DNA from 2 places in the Rosettibacter firmus genome. Region 2 is predicted to be linked to the other one. Evidence: riboswitches for the same ligand, from Rfam matches in the RefSeq annotation. Region 2 holds a riboswitch; the other holds the start of a gene.

Region 1 (7,955 bases), on a different contig from region 2:
GCTGTGTGACCGGTTATTACAGATGTTCCATATTTTTCACATTCCTGATGAATAACTTTCCAAACTTTTTCAAATTCATCTTCTTGAATACTCATTGGAAGATTAAAATCAAAAATAGCATAAGCTGGAGGGAATCCACTTGTTGTAACATCACTTGCTAAAATATGCCATGCAAACCATGCAGCTTTTTCCCATCCATATTGTGGTACAATATAAATTGGATCGGTTGTAACTGCCATTACTGTATTATCTGCTACCTGAACAATTCCAATATCAACTCCATGATTTGGAGGTACCAGCACATCATTTCTTTTTGCACCAAGTTGTGGATAAATATAGTGATTAAAAAATTCTGGACTAATTTTTCCAATTGCAGGAAATTGAGCTTTATTCATATTTACACCTCAATTAATTTGTTATTACGAATTGTGTGTTCAACAAGATTCATCGGGCAGAATGGACCGCACATTGAGCAGGCTTCTGTTTTAGAAGCTCTTTTTTCAAAAATCTTTTTTGCTTCGTTACCATAGAGAGCCAGTTCAAATTGTTTATCCCAATCAAGTTTATATCGAGCTTCACTCATTTTTTTATTTCTTTCAATAGCATTTTTATTTCCTCTTGCTATATCTGCAATGTGAGCTGCAATCTTAAAAGCAATAACTCCATCTTTTACATCATCAACGGTTGGAAGTCCTACATGTTCAGCTGGAGTAATATAACAGAGCATATCGGCACCATACCAGCCTGCAAGTGCACCACCAATTGCTCCAGCAATATGATCAAATCCAGCAGCAATATCCGTAGGAAGCATTCCAAGAATATAAAATGGAGCTCCTTTTGTAAGCTTTTTCTGAATCTGAACATTTGTTTGAATTTCATTAAGAGGTATATGACCCGGACCTTCGACCATTACCTGAACACCAGCTTTACGTGCTCTTTCTACCAGTTCGCCAATAATCATCAATTCTGCAATCTGTGCTCTATCTGTCGAATCGTTAATACTGCCCGGCCTTAAACCATCACCCAGTGATAAAGTTATATCATATTCGTGGGCTATTTCGAGAAGGCGATCGTAATATTTATACAAAGGATTTTCTTCTTTATTTTTTAATATCCATGCAGCAATTAGTCCACCACCACGAGAAACAATTCCAGTGGTTCTATTTTCATTCTGATATCTTCGCAGGGTTTCTATTGTAATTCCACAATGAACAGTTATGTAATCGACTCCCTGTTTTCCATGTTCTTCAATTACATTAAAAATATCATCTGGAGTCATATCATAAATTGAAGATCTCTTAGCCACTTCAAATTCTGCTTCGTAAATTGGAACAGTACCGAGTGGAACTGTGCAAACATCAAGAATTGCATTACGTATAAATTTCAAATCGCCACCTGTTGATAAATCCATAAGAGTATCGGTTCCATATTGAATTGCGACTTTTGCTTTTTCAATTTCTTCTTCAACATTGATATAATCATAAGAAGTACCAATGTTTGTATTGACTTTTACAGAAAGGGATTCACCAATTCCTGTAAAGTTTGTAAGATTTGTATGATTTATATTAGCTGGAATTATTACTCTGCCAAGTTTTACAAGTTCAAGGATTTCAGCTGGAGATTTATTTTCCTTTTCGGCAACATATGCCATAGCATCTGTAATTTTACCAGCACGTGCAAATTCTAATTGAGTCATACTACCTCCATTGTTAATGATTTAATAAATCACCGAAGGAAGTATGGGGAGGGTTAACAGGCTATATGAAAGGATTTAATTTAACCTTCCCTACGCCGGTATTACCCGGATCAGGTTCAAAAGGCCGAAGTCGCATTCTAGACTTCCTCTCAGCCGGGTTGTCCCCAACTTCCTCGGTTTTTACAAATATTAATAATTTTTTTTACAGAATCAAATCAATTAACAAATTTTCTTTTTCAACTAATCAACATGTATAAACTTTACTACCTGACTATAAACATGTTCCACTCCAAGTTCTTTTATGCATTTAAATTTAATATCTTTTCTTGTACAGGTTAATGGTTTGGGTGAATAATAGAAACATGGAGAACATTCAAGTTCTAGTGAAGCAATTTTATAGTTTGTTTTCCATGGATGAATATAATTTTTATTTGTTGGACCAATTATCGCAACAACATTCAATCCCAGTGCAGATGCAATGTGCATTAGACTTGAATCGTTCGTAACAAAAATGTTACATCTTTTCATTACTGTTGCTGTGTGAATTAATGATGATGTATCTACACTTATTGCTGAAGTGGAGTTGATTTTATTTACAACTTCTTCTTTTATGATTTTTTCTTCTGGTCCACCAAATATTAAAATTTTTGCTTTGTGTTCTTCGATTAATTTTTTACCAAGTTCAGCAAACTTATAAGTTTCCCATCTTCTTTTGTCATGATTTTTTAATGTTGAACATCCAGGATGAAAACCAATTATTAATTCATTTTCACTGATATGATTTTCCTTTAGAAAATTTTCACCAAACTCTAAATCTTCGTTTTTGAAATTCAGGATTAATTCAGGTATATCACTAAATTTTTTATTTGTAACTAATTCACATAATCTTATATTTTCTTCGACATTGTGAAGACTATCATCTTCTTGAACTCGGAGATTATTAAGAAAGCCAAGATTCTGAAAATCTTTTCTAAGATATTTAATAGCTACTCTTTCTTGTGCTCCAATTAAAAAATTAATCAGGTTATATTCTTTTCTGTTTGATGGATAAACATTAATGGAAATATCATATTTATTTCTTAAACTCAATACAAAGAGTAATGATTTTAATTTTTTTTCTTTCAAGAATTCCCAGTAATGAATCTTAGATATTTCAGGAAGTCTTTCATAAATTTCCTTTACACCTTTATACATTACAAGGGCATCAATTTGAGAATCGGGGTAATCTTCTTTGAGTTTTTTTAATGCAGGAGTAAACATTAATGCATCGCCAATGCCAGATAAAGCATTAATTAGAATTTTCATAAAATGATTTTTCAACTTAAGATTTATGTTTTATTGAAACTATAGAGATCTGTGCGATTAAAGTAAATTAAAACCGCAAAGGGCTCAAAGAGAGCAAAGTTTTATTTCTTTGCATCCTCTCTGAGTTCTTTGCGACTGCCAGCAGCAGGCAGGGTTTCAATATATCTTAATTACCTTTATTTCCTTCTGCAAGTCTTTTGAACTTATCAATTAAACTTTTTACAGTTACATCATTAGGCAAATAAGTTGACAATTGATTTAATACTTCGAGAGCTTCTTTATACATTTTCAAATTTTCATAATGAGTAAGAAGAACATCATATGGATTATTCCAGCTCGAAAAATCCTGTGGATTTATCTTAAGCATTTGCTTTGCAGTTTTAATTACATCTTTTGCATAAATTGTATATTGTTTCATATCACCTGCAGCATAATAAAGTCGAGCAACATCATGTTCAATTCTATAATCTAAAGGAATAACATCACGTGGAATTTTTTTCTCCATCATATTAAGAGTTTCAATTGCTTTAGAGCTATCTTTCAGATGGTACAAATAATGAATTGCAAGTCTTAAGAAAGTATTTCTATAATTTTGAGTAAGTCTTTCATGATTTTCATCAAAGAAAATAGTTTTATCATTTAAGCCTCTGAACTTAAATCCAGGTCTATAAGTTTTACTAAAGCCTTCAGGTTCATCAAATAATTGTTTTCTTACAATAGGTTCATTAATATATTCAAATGATTGTGCATCAAATTTTTTTGGAACAACTCTTAAAGCAACACCTTCCATCTGTAAATAATCTTCCAGACTCAATTTACTATCTTCAGAGCATGTCATAGCAAAATAAACCGGTCGTTTCCATTTACTTTGCATAATAATATCGAGCACAGCAAGATCCTGAACACGGATTGCTTTAATATTTCCGTATTGAACCGGATTCTTCATTATCCAGGAAATTTTTTTATGTTTTATAACGGCTGTATCGGTAATTCCCCATTCTTTAATTACATCATCAGTTACTGGAATAGATACTTCAACCGGTTCCCATCTTTGCACTGTAAGCTGGTCAATTTCTTCGTCTGTAAAACTCATTGCAACTTTTTCTGCACCATAAGGGGATGTATTCTTAAGTTGTTTAATATACCATGGTGTATTCAAGAGACTCAAATTAGCAATTCTAACATCTCGCCTTACACCTTCGACATCCTGTAAATACCATAATGGGAATGTATCGTTATCGCCATTAGTGAATAATATAGCATTAGGAGCAACACTTTGTAAAAGATTATATGCATAATCCCATGGCACATAATTTTTAGAGCGATCATGTTCAAAATAATTTGCACGATACATATTAGCAGGAACAACAATAAAACCTGCAAGCAAAAGAATAATTGTAGCAGGTTTAAGATTTTTTATTTTATCAAATTTTTCATGAAGTAATTCAATTAAACCACGCATTCCAAGAGCAATCCATAAAGAAAACACAAAGAAAGCTCCAACATAGAAATAATCTCTTTCTCGTGGTTGTGGTTCCTGCTGATTTTGATAAAATGCAGTTAAATAGCCAAGAAAAATAAACATCACCAGAAAGACCGAAGCCATCTTCCAGTCTCTTCTAAAATGAAAATACAAACCAAATAAACCAATAAAAAATGGGATTCCATATAAGTCCTTCCAATCAACTCCACTATCCTGATAAGTCGATACTCTTCCAATATAATTCCAGAATAAATATCTATTAAACATATGATCCATTTGATATCGAAGTAGAAAATCTAAATCACTCGAATAGTTAGTATAAATTAATTGCTGATGTGGTTCGTTTGAATATCTTCTTTTGAAAATTGGGAAATCGCCATATTGTTCACGATTTAAATAAGATTCTAATTCTGTAAATGTTTTTGGACTATTCATATTTATCGGAGTTTCTTGATTGGCACGGATTATAATCATTGCATAAGTTGTAATTCCAATCATTGCATAGAAAATACATTTAAAGATCAGGTTAAAAGTTGGTTTATTATTTTTTGATGACCAATAAATTGCTCCTCCTAAAACTGCAAATAATAATACAGAAACAATTATGTTCATTGTAAAATCGTTCCCGGATAAAATTGTTATAAGTTTAGGTACATATTTAACTATTCCGGGATAAACACCAATTAAAGCAATTCCACCAATGATAATTGGGATATAAAATGAACTTCTTTGAAATATTTTTTTATACAAAGCTCCCATAAATAAAATACTGATCACAATAAACACCATCCAGAATCTTGAATCAATCTGACGAAATTCTTCGTATGAAGGTGGAGTAGATTCATTTTGAGAAGCCCACATTGCAAAAGCAACAAGAATAATAATCACAGAATGGATTATAAAAATTATCCCGGTTTTTTTAAGTACTTCCTCATCGGTTACATATTTTCTAAAGACAACAACCATTACAATAGGAACAATTGCAAGAACAGACATCAGATGAACACCGGTAGAAAGTCCAATTAAATAAGCAATTAGAATAAGATATTTTTCGTTATCTGGTTTATCTGCTTTTTCGTTCCATAAAATCATTAACCAAATTACAAAAGCAATAAAGAAAGTTGAAAATGCATAAACTTCTGCTTCAACAGCATTAAACCAGAAAGTATCGCTAAAAGATAAAGAAAGGGCACCAATTGCTGCGGAAAAATATATTGCTAAAGCATCAATTAAATTATCTGGTTCTTTCTTTCTATAATTTTGAATCAATTTAACAGCAATTAAATAAAGGAGCATCACAGTAAAAGCACTCGATAAAACAGAAATCATATTTACACGAAGACCAATATTCTCAGCAATTGGAAGCATAGAAAATAATCGTCCAAGAATTAAAAAGAATGGAGTGCCCGGCGGATGTGGAACCTGCATTGCATAAGATGATGCAATAAATTCACCACAATCCCAGAAAGATACCGATGGTTGTACTGTAGATATAAAAACTAATAGGCTAATAAAAAATACAATAGCAGCAATTATGCGATTTAATATTTTATAACTCATTTTTACCACCACAAAATTTTTTTGGAAGATTAACTGTTTGAGTCATTATCAGCTGGTTTTTTAAAAAGATTATCGTAATTCTTTTTTTCTCTATTGACATGATATTTAGTATAAAGTGCTTTTAATTTTTCCATCGATAATCTATCGAGATCTTCATCGTCTTTGTGTCTCTTAAGTAGCATCTTGTACTCTTCTAATTCTTTCGAATCGAATTTTCTTTCGTATCTTTTTAATATTTCAAAGTAATTCTTTTGCTCTTTAGAGCTCATTTGTATTTCCTGTAATTAAATTAATTAGTTAAATTAAGTAAAAATTTAGTTTAATAAAAAGTTATATTTGAAGAAAAGTTTATTATTTTTTTATGATACAGGTTTACAATAATTTTAATCCAGTTGTTTCAATTATTCTTCCAACATTCAACAGAATAAATTATCTCGAAAGAGCAATTAATTCTGTACTCAAACAAACATTTAAAGACTGGGAATTAATAATAGTTGATGATGGTAGCACAGATAATTCAATAAAACTTATTGATAATTTTATTTTAAAGCATGAAAACATTAGATACTTAAGACATTCTAATAGAAAAACACCTCTTTCGACTAATGCTGGCATTTTAGCATCAACAGGTAAATTTATAACTTTTCTAGGAAGCGATGATGAATATAAATCCGAACACTTAAAACTTAGAGTTGATTTTATGAACAATAATACTGATGTTGATTTAATTCATGGTGGCGTTGAAATTATTGGTTTCCCTTATGTAAAAGACAAAAATGATTTAAAAAAATTAATTCACTTATCTGAATGTGTAATTGGGGGAACATTCTTTGGAAAAAGGAATGTCTTTTTTGAACTTGGTGGTTTCAGAAATTTAAGATACAGCGATGATTCAGATTTTTTTGAAAGAGCTCAGGAAAGATTTAAAATTATTAAAGTTGATTATCCAACTTATATTTATTACCGTGATACGCCAGATAGTATTTGTACAACAATTGATGATAATACATAATTAGTTTATTGATAAAAATATTTTTCTTATAAAGTCTAATAAAACACTTCCTCTATTACCTTTGAACCCCAAAAAATTTTAAGAAGAATTTGTTAAGTATTCTTGATAGCATTGTAACTCCCGAAGAATCTAACGAAGTGACCGAAGAACTTCTTATAGTGAAGTAACCGAAAACTCTGAGATTCTTCGCTTCGCTCAGAATGACAGATGAAGACTTATGAAGTCATTCTGAGTCCTGCGTGAAACAAGACGATCTCAAAAGAGATTCTTCACCTCCCCTTTAGTGGATTTCAGAATAACAAAAGAATAAACAGAGATTATTTAAAATGACATAATAATTTTTATATTGCCATATCTTCTTTAATTAACTTTGTAAAAAAGAGGGAGAATATGAACCATTCACTTGAAGTAAAAAATCTAACAAAAAGCTTTAACGGCTTAGTAGCTGTTAATAATGTTTCTTTTGAAGTTCCCGATGGTTCAATCTTTGGACTTATTGGAAGAAATGGTGCAGGCAAAACTACAACTATTAGAATGATGATGGGAATTTATTTACCAGACAATGGAGAAGTAATTCTTCGTGGTACTAAAGTAGGACAGGAATTTAAGAACAATGTAGGTTATCTGCCAGAAGAAAGAGGACTTTATAAAAAAATGAAAGTGCTCGATACACTTCTTTACTTTGCAGAACTTAAAGGAAAAACTGGACGAGAGGTTACAAAAAAGGCTGAAGATTATCTAAAAAAATTTGAGCTGTATGACAGAAGATTTTCTAAAATTGAAGATCTTTCCAAAGGGAATCAACAAAAAGTACAATTCATTGCTACAATACTTCATGACCCGGAATTTATAATACTTGATGAACCATTCGCAGGACTTGATCCGGTTAACACAAATAT
Region 2 (7,955 bases):
ATAAAAAAGTTGATAAAGTTACTATTCCCAGACCTGGACATGCAGATTTAGTAGGCATTACAAAATATAATTATGATGATATCAGAAATTCTATTGAACGTTCAAGTGCCAGAGAAACAGCAGCACGAGTTGCTGGATGTTCAATTGCAAGAAAATTTCTGAGTGAATTCGGAATTCATATTGGAAGTTTTGTTGAAAGCATTGGAGGAATCTATCCAAAAGAAAATTTTGCAGAAAAGTTTTTATTAAATAAAATACCATCCAGTTATTCAGCAGAAAAAATTAATCAATTATCCGATAAAAGTTCTGTAAGAGTCTTAGATAAAAATCAAGAGGAAAAAATCATTCGAAAAATTAAACTTGCAAAGAAAAGAGGCGATACTTTGGGTGGAACTTTTTATGTTATTATTACAGGACTTCCAGTTGGTATTGGTAGCTTTGTTGAATATAATACAAGACTCGAAGCGGAATTATCTTTAGCTATAATGTCTATTCAAGCAGTAAAAGGAGTTGAAATTGGTCTTGGTTTTCGTTCAGCTGAATTATTCGGTTCTGAAGTCCATGACGAAATTATTTTGAAGAATGAAACTTTTTCAAGAAAAACCAATAGAGCGGGTGGAATTGAAGGTGGTATTTCTACTGGATTACCAATTATAATTAGAGCAGCTATGAAACCAATAGCCACATTAATGTCTCCCCTTCAATCAGTTGATTTATCTAAAATGAAATCAATAGATGCGAGAAGAGAGAGAAGTGATTTTGTTGCTGTCCCTGCCTGTGCTGTAATTGCCGAATCGATGGCTGCCTGGGTTGTTGCAAATTTATTTCTACAAAAATTTGGTGGAGATTCAATGGAAGAAGTAAAAGATAATTATTCAAATTATGTTAAAAAGTATTTTACGAGAGTAAAGAAGAACTTTTATTCAAAATGATAAAAATTCAGAAGTTTATTTTTAATCCATTCTTTGTAAATACTTATATAATCTGGGATGAAGAATCAAGAGAAGCTGCTATTGTTGATCCAGGTTGTTCTAATTCAATGGAAGAGAAACAAATCTTGGAGTTCATCAATACCAAAAATCTTAAGCTCAATTATATTATCAATACACATTGTCACATAGATCATATATTTGGTAATTCATTTGTAAAAGAAAAATTTAATTCAAAATTGTTGATGCCAGAAAAAGATATTTTTCTGCTTGATATAATGAAAGAACAAGCTGAAAGTTTTGGATTTTCTTTTAATAATCATTCCCCTTTACCTGATGAATTCATTTCAGAAGACAAATCTTTGCACTTGGGCAATAGCAAAGGGAAGTTTATTTTTACACCAGGTCATACACCAGGGGAATTTTGTATTTTATTTGAAGAAGAAAAATTATGCATTACAGGGGATGTCATTTTCAAAGAGAGTATAGGAAGAACTGATTTATGGGGAGGCGATTACGAAACTTTAATTCATTCGATTAAAACAAAAATTTTAATTCTGCAAGATGATGTAATTATTCTGCCAGGTCACGGAGAAGATTCTACAATAAAACACGAAAAACAGTTTAATTATTACCTGATTAACTTATAAGTTTGATTTAAACATTTTTTTGAATAATTTGAGTTCTGTAAACTTTACTTAGAAAATTAAATTTCCATTTTTATTTAATTATTATGAACAATATCAATAATAAACAACAATTTTATTTTTTAATTACTATCATATTTGTTTATGTAATGTTATTTGAATTTGTGCTTCCAGTAAACAAAGTGTTACCGAGACCTACTTTGCTTGTTGAAGCTTTTTTTTCTATCTGGAAAGACTATAACCTGCTGTATTCTATGGCACTAACTACCACGAGTATTTATTTATCGTTGGCTCTTGGATCAATAATAATGATGTTTATATCAAAAAAATTACTCTATTATCTAATGCAATTCAAAGATCTTTTTGATTCAATAAAATTTTACAAATATATTCCTTTTATTTTTTTGATTGTGATTTTTATTTATTGGTTTCAAGATTCAATAATAGCAGAATTTATGTTTGGTCTCGTTTATGTTTTTGCTTTACTCAAAATCTCATTATTTGAAGAATTGAAGAACATTGATGAATATTACATTGTTGCGAAAAATATGGGACTGGACGAAAAAGAAATTCATAGTAAAGTAATATTTAAAACTTTACAACCTGCTCTCTTTGAAAAAATTATTCAAATTCATTTTTCATTATGGGGTATAATTTTAATATATGAATTTATAGATGGTAATGGTTTTGGTGGAGTTTATTCAAAGATTCTCTATTATAATGATTTTTCTGCAATTTTTGTCTTGACTATAATAATTACATTCTTAATATGGATAGGAAATTTATTGCTCAAGTTTATTCAATTAAAATATTATTTCTGGGAAAAATAAATGTTAGAAGTAAAAAATTTATCTAAAGAATTTATTGATGCATTTGGTATAAAGAAAATATTATTTAAGAACGTTTCTCTTAGAGTATATGATAAAAAAATTACATCAGTTATAGCTCCCATAGGTGCTGGAAAAACATCTTTACTTAAAATTATTAGTGGATTTGATAAAGAATATTCTGGTGAAATAAAACATAATATTAATAATAAAATATTTTTTATACCATCAATACCAATGTCATTTCCCTGGTTAAATGTAAAAGAAAATGTTTTGTTTGGATTAGAAAATTTCGACGAAAAAAAATATAAAGAGATAATCGAATTAGTTGGATTAGATGGATACGATTTGCACATTCCTAATAACAAGAGCTATGGATTTAGATTAAGAATATTATTGGCACAGGCATTAATGAGAGAATCTTCAATCATTTTACTTGATGAACCATTTTCAAAATTAGATTACAAAACAAAGAACGAATTATACTCATTAATAATAGATATAAATAAAAAATTGAATGTATCATTTTTACTGGCTACAACTAATATAACAGAAGCATTATTGCTTTCCGATAATATTTTTTTAATGAAAAGAGAACCTGGTCAGATAATTAATGAAATAGAAAACAAAGCTGATAAATCAGATTTTTTTTCATATTTAAAATCACAGGAATTTTTAAGAAAAAGAGAAGAAATCATAAATTCATTTAAATCTCTTGACATTTCAAATATATTCTCTGATTTGATTGTATAAAGTAAATCTCAAATTAACTTAATCTAATATTAATTCATTTTAGATTAATCAAATAATAAAGTTGTTTAAGTTATTTCTTGACAAAATTTTTATAAGACATTAAATTGCAAACAAAATTCTAATACGGAGTGTGTGTGAAAAAAATATTAATTTTACCAATCGTTCTTTTACTTGTTAACGCCTGCGGTACACTATACTCTCCAACACAAACTACACATCAATTAAATGATACATTAAAAAACACTGGTATTCAATCAATAGTAAATGAAATGCTTGAAAATGCTCGCAGAGATTACGTAAATGCACTTTATAAGCAAAGACTTGGTTTCAAAGTTGATGCAATTAATTATTATGAATCTGCATTATCAATTATCAATAAACTTAGTTATTATCCAAACATTGAAGAAAATACAACCTTTATTGAATTAGAAGGGGCAATAGTAGAGGATTATCAAAATTATATTAAAAGTTTAGTAGAATTGCCCGAAGAAGCTTCGATTAGTGCACTTGAAGAATGGATGAATAAAAGAATTCCAGAGATTCCAATGCTTGAGGATTCGATAGAAGTTGTAGACGATAATTATATTACTGTAATTGTTGGTGATTTTCCCTTAGAAGTTAACAGATATGTAGAAAAATACATCGAATATTTTACTGGTAGGGGAAGAAAGTATATTGAAACCTGGCTTTCACGCTCAGGTAAATATTTCCCGATGATGGCAAAAATATTTGCTGAAGAAAAAGTTCCTCAGCAGTTAATATTTTTAAGTATGCCTGAAAGTGGTTTAAATCCTACCGCACGTTCATGGGCACGAGCAGTTGGAATATGGCAATTTGTAAAAGGCACAGCACGATTATATGATCTTGAAATTAATTTTTATGTTGATGAAAGAAGAGATCCTGAAAAAGCAACACGTGCAGCAGCACGTCATCTTAGAGATTTATATTATTCACTGGGTGATTGGTATTTAGCACTTGCAGCTTATAATAGCGGCGAAGGTAGAGTTCGCAAAGCTATGAGAAGAGCTGGGTCAAGTGATTTCTGGAAGATTTTACCATATTTACCTCGTGAGACAAGAAATTATGTTCCTCAATATATTGCAGTAACATTAATTGCAAGTCAACCAGAAAAATATGGTTTTACCAATATTCAATATGAAAAACCACACGACTATGCAATCTTTAAAATTAATGAATCGATCGATTTGAATATTTTAGCAAAGTGTGCAGGTATAAGTGTAGATTTATTACGAGATATGAATCCTGAATTAACTCAAAACATTACTCCACCAAATTATGATGGTGGTTATCCTTTGAAAATTCCATCAAAAGTTTATGATGCTTTTGCAGAAAATTTAAAGAAGATTCCTGATGAAGCAAAATTGCCATATATTACTCATACAGTTCAACCTGGTGAAACTTTATCTCGAATAGCAAATTTTTATGATGTTAGCATTTCACAGCTTGCAAAATTTAATGGAATCTCTTCTCGCAAAAGATTAGCTCCAGGTACAGAAATTAAAATCCCTAAATCAACTATTAGTGTAGATGACCTTGCAATTAATACAGATATGCTTCCTGCAATTGAAGAAGAAATTAATTCATTGAATGATAATCCTTCATACAAACTTCAAATTACAACCGCTACAAACGACGATAAGTACGCTCAAATTTATTCAAATATGTACGAAGATTCTGTTGAGTTTATTGTTCCAGAAGGAAAAACACCAGTTAAGTATATTGTTAAAAGTAAAGATAATTTAGTTGATATAGCAGATTTATTCGATGTTAGAGTATCAGACATTAGAAATTGGAATAATCTGCCATATACAAGTAGAGTAAAAGTAGGTCAGGAACTTACAATTTATGTCCCAAACGAAAAAGCTGATTATTATGCAAAAATTAATGATATGACAGAAAAAGAGAAAAATGAAATACTCTTTGTAAGTTCAGATGAAAAATGGATAGAGCATAGAATTAGAAGCGGAGAATCTTTATCGAGTATTGCAGCTAAGTATGGAGTAACAGTTGATCAACTAAAAGAATGGAATAACTTAAAGAGTAACCATATTTATAAAGGGAAAAAATTAGTAGTATATTCTGGTAATCCTAAAAATATTGTTAATAATATATCTTCAAATAGAACCATTACAAAATATAAAGTTCGTAGAGGTGAAACTTTAAGTGAAATAGCAACAAAATTTGGAGTTACAATTGCTCAATTAAAAAAGTGGAACAATCTCAGTTCTAATTCTATAAAAATTGGGCAAGTACTTAAAGTTCATAATACAGATGTTATTAGTTCTTTAGGAGATAATACTACAAAGAGAAATTCAAATCCAGTTAAATATGTTATAAAACGTGGCGATACAATAGGAAAAATTGCTCAGCAATATAATGTTACAATAAACGATATCAAAAGATGGAACAACTTAAAAAGTAATAAATTAGTAGCAGGTAGAACATTAACATTATTTAATGATACTTACGATAAAGTTACAACAGTAAAAACAAATGAATCTTTAGTGAAAAATGTTTCAAAAGAACGTGTAAAAATTCATAAAGTTCGAGAAGGTGAATCTTTGTGGACAATAGCAAAATTGTATAAAGTTCTTGTATCGGACATAATTTCCTGGAACAATCTTAAAAACGATAAATTAAAAATTGGACAGGTATTAAAGATTAGACTTTAAATCTTGATTTATATACTTTTGTGTAGTAATTAAATTAACACTGTTCTTAAACAACAAAAAAGTCGTTAGGGGTGCTCCTGAATAATCAGGGGCTGAGATTATACCCTTTAACCTGATCTGGGTAATACCAGCGTAGGGAAACGGTAAAAGAATAATTAAGTTGTGCCGTTTTCCCAAAACGGCTTTTTTATTTTAAAACTCATATTTGTCTAAATTAAGGAGGAACGATATGAAAAACTTAATTATTCTTTTTTTGTTTTTATTGGGAAATATTTCTGCTCAGGTTCTTGAAGTAAGCGGTAGAGTAATTAGCTCTTCGAGTAAACAACCATTGCAATATGCAAATGTAGTTGTAAAAGGGAAATATATTGGAACAAGTACAGATTCTGATGGAAAATTCTTACTTAAAGGCGAATTTAATAAAGATGATAAATTAGTAATTACATATATAGGTTACGAACCAAAAGAAATTTTAGTAGATGATTTACTTAAATCAAGAAATAAAAATATTTTACTTGAAAGTAAAATTATTACAAGCCAGACTGTTCTTGTTAAAGGGACTGTTGCAAAACCAGGAATTACTCCAATTAGTTTTACAAAGATTGAAAGAGATAAAATAGCAGAAACTTATACATATCAAGACATACCAGAAATTCTCAGTTATACTCCTTCAGCTACGTTCTATTCAGAAAATGGTAATGGACTTGGATATAATTATTTAAGCATAAGAGGATTCGACCAGCGTAGAATTTCTGTTTCAATTAATGGGATACCACAAAATGATCCCGAAGATCATAATGTCTACTGGATTGATTTTCCTGATTTGCTTGAAAGTACCGAATTAATTCAAGTACAAAGAGGAGCAGGTTCTGGAATAGCTGGATATCCAGCAATAGGTGGTGCAATTAATATTATTACTTCATCTTTTGCAGATCAACCACGTGTGGAATTTTCTTCTTCAATTGGTAGTTATAATACACGAAAGTATTCTGCTGTAGTATCGAGTGGATTAATAAATAACAAATATTCTGTTTATGCAAAACTTTCTCAAACATTGAGTAGCGGTTATAGAAATTCAAGCTGGGTCGATTTGAAATCTTATTATCTATCTGCAGTAAGATTTGATGAAAATCTTACAACTCAAATAAATATTTTTGGTGGTCCTTTAGCTGATGGTCTTGCTTATACTGGATTACCAAAATTTGCAATTAAAGATAGAAAACTTCGTAAAGCCAATTATTCTTACTGGGAAGCAGAAAATAATAATTATACCTATACACTTGAACGCAGACCTGATGAGATTGAGAATTTCTCTCAACCTCATTTTGAATTATTAAATGAATATAAATTGAATAAAAATATTACAATTAATTCAGCTCTATTTTTAGTTCTTGGTAATGGATTTTTTGATTATGATGGTTCGTGGGGTGATACTACTTATTTTAGATTAACAAGAGAAAATGGATTTAATGCTGTACAAAATCCTGGTAATGTTTTAATTCGTGCAATGGTAGAAAATAAACAATGGGGATGGATACCTCGTGTAAGTATAAGTCACAAAAATGGTGAATTGATTTTAGGAGGAGAACTTAGAATTCACAAATCTGTTCACTGGGGTAGCATTAACTTTGGTGAGTATTTACCTGCTGGTCTTACAAAAGATTTTCGATATTACTATTACGAGGGTGGAAAAGATATGTTAAGTATATTTGCTAATGAAAATTATCAATTAACATCTGATATTAATGTTTTAGGTGAAGTTCAATTATCTTATCACAAATATAAAATCGAAAATGAAAGATATCTAAATAATAATTTTACAATTGATGATTTATATATAAATCCAAGAATTGGAATTAATTACCGTTATTTGCCAGAACTCAATTTTTATATTTCATTTGCAAGAGTAACAAGAGAACCAAGACTTAAAAATTATTATGATGCTGCAGAATCAAGTGGGGGAGAAGTCCCGCAATTTGAAACCAAACCAGATGGTTCTTATGATTTCTCAAAACCACTTGTTAAACCAGAGACAATGAATAATATTGAATTTGGTTCATCTTTTGTACGTGAAAATATTTCTGCTTCATTAAATTTATTCTATAT

Evidence for each region. Region 2 has a riboswitch for thiamine pyrophosphate ahead of VJY38_RS10175 (TonB-dependent receptor). Riboswitches for the same ligand answer to the same signal wherever they lie in the genome.
Region 1: another riboswitch for thiamine pyrophosphate. It lies ahead of thiC (phosphomethylpyrimidine synthase ThiC); the one in region 2 lies ahead of VJY38_RS10175 (TonB-dependent receptor).

What each region holds. Positions count from the first base shown of each region.
Region 1 covers NZ_JAYKGJ010000003.1:265,497-273,451, forward strand. The annotation lists gene VJY38_RS11510 (AIR synthase family protein) at 1-395, opposite strand, end outside; gene thiC (phosphomethylpyrimidine synthase ThiC) at 398-1,696, opposite strand; TPP riboswitch at 1,766-1,881, opposite strand; gene VJY38_RS11520 (glycosyltransferase family 9 protein) at 1,937-3,001, opposite strand; gene VJY38_RS11525 (protein O-mannosyl-transferase family) at 3,168-6,044, opposite strand; gene VJY38_RS11530 (hypothetical protein) at 6,074-6,313, opposite strand; gene VJY38_RS11535 (glycosyltransferase family 2 protein) at 6,406-7,056, shown strand; gene VJY38_RS11540 (ABC transporter ATP-binding protein) at 7,447-7,955, shown strand, end outside.
Region 2 covers NZ_JAYKGJ010000002.1:757,869-765,823, reverse strand. The annotation lists gene aroC (chorismate synthase) at 1-932, shown strand, start outside; gene VJY38_RS10195 (MBL fold metallo-hydrolase) at 929-1,579, shown strand; gene VJY38_RS10190 (ABC transporter permease subunit) at 1,663-2,406, shown strand; gene VJY38_RS10185 (ATP-binding cassette domain-containing protein) at 2,407-3,156, shown strand; gene VJY38_RS10180 (LysM peptidoglycan-binding domain-containing protein) at 3,291-5,849, shown strand; TPP riboswitch at 5,907-6,005, shown strand; gene VJY38_RS10175 (TonB-dependent receptor) at 6,079-7,955, shown strand, end outside.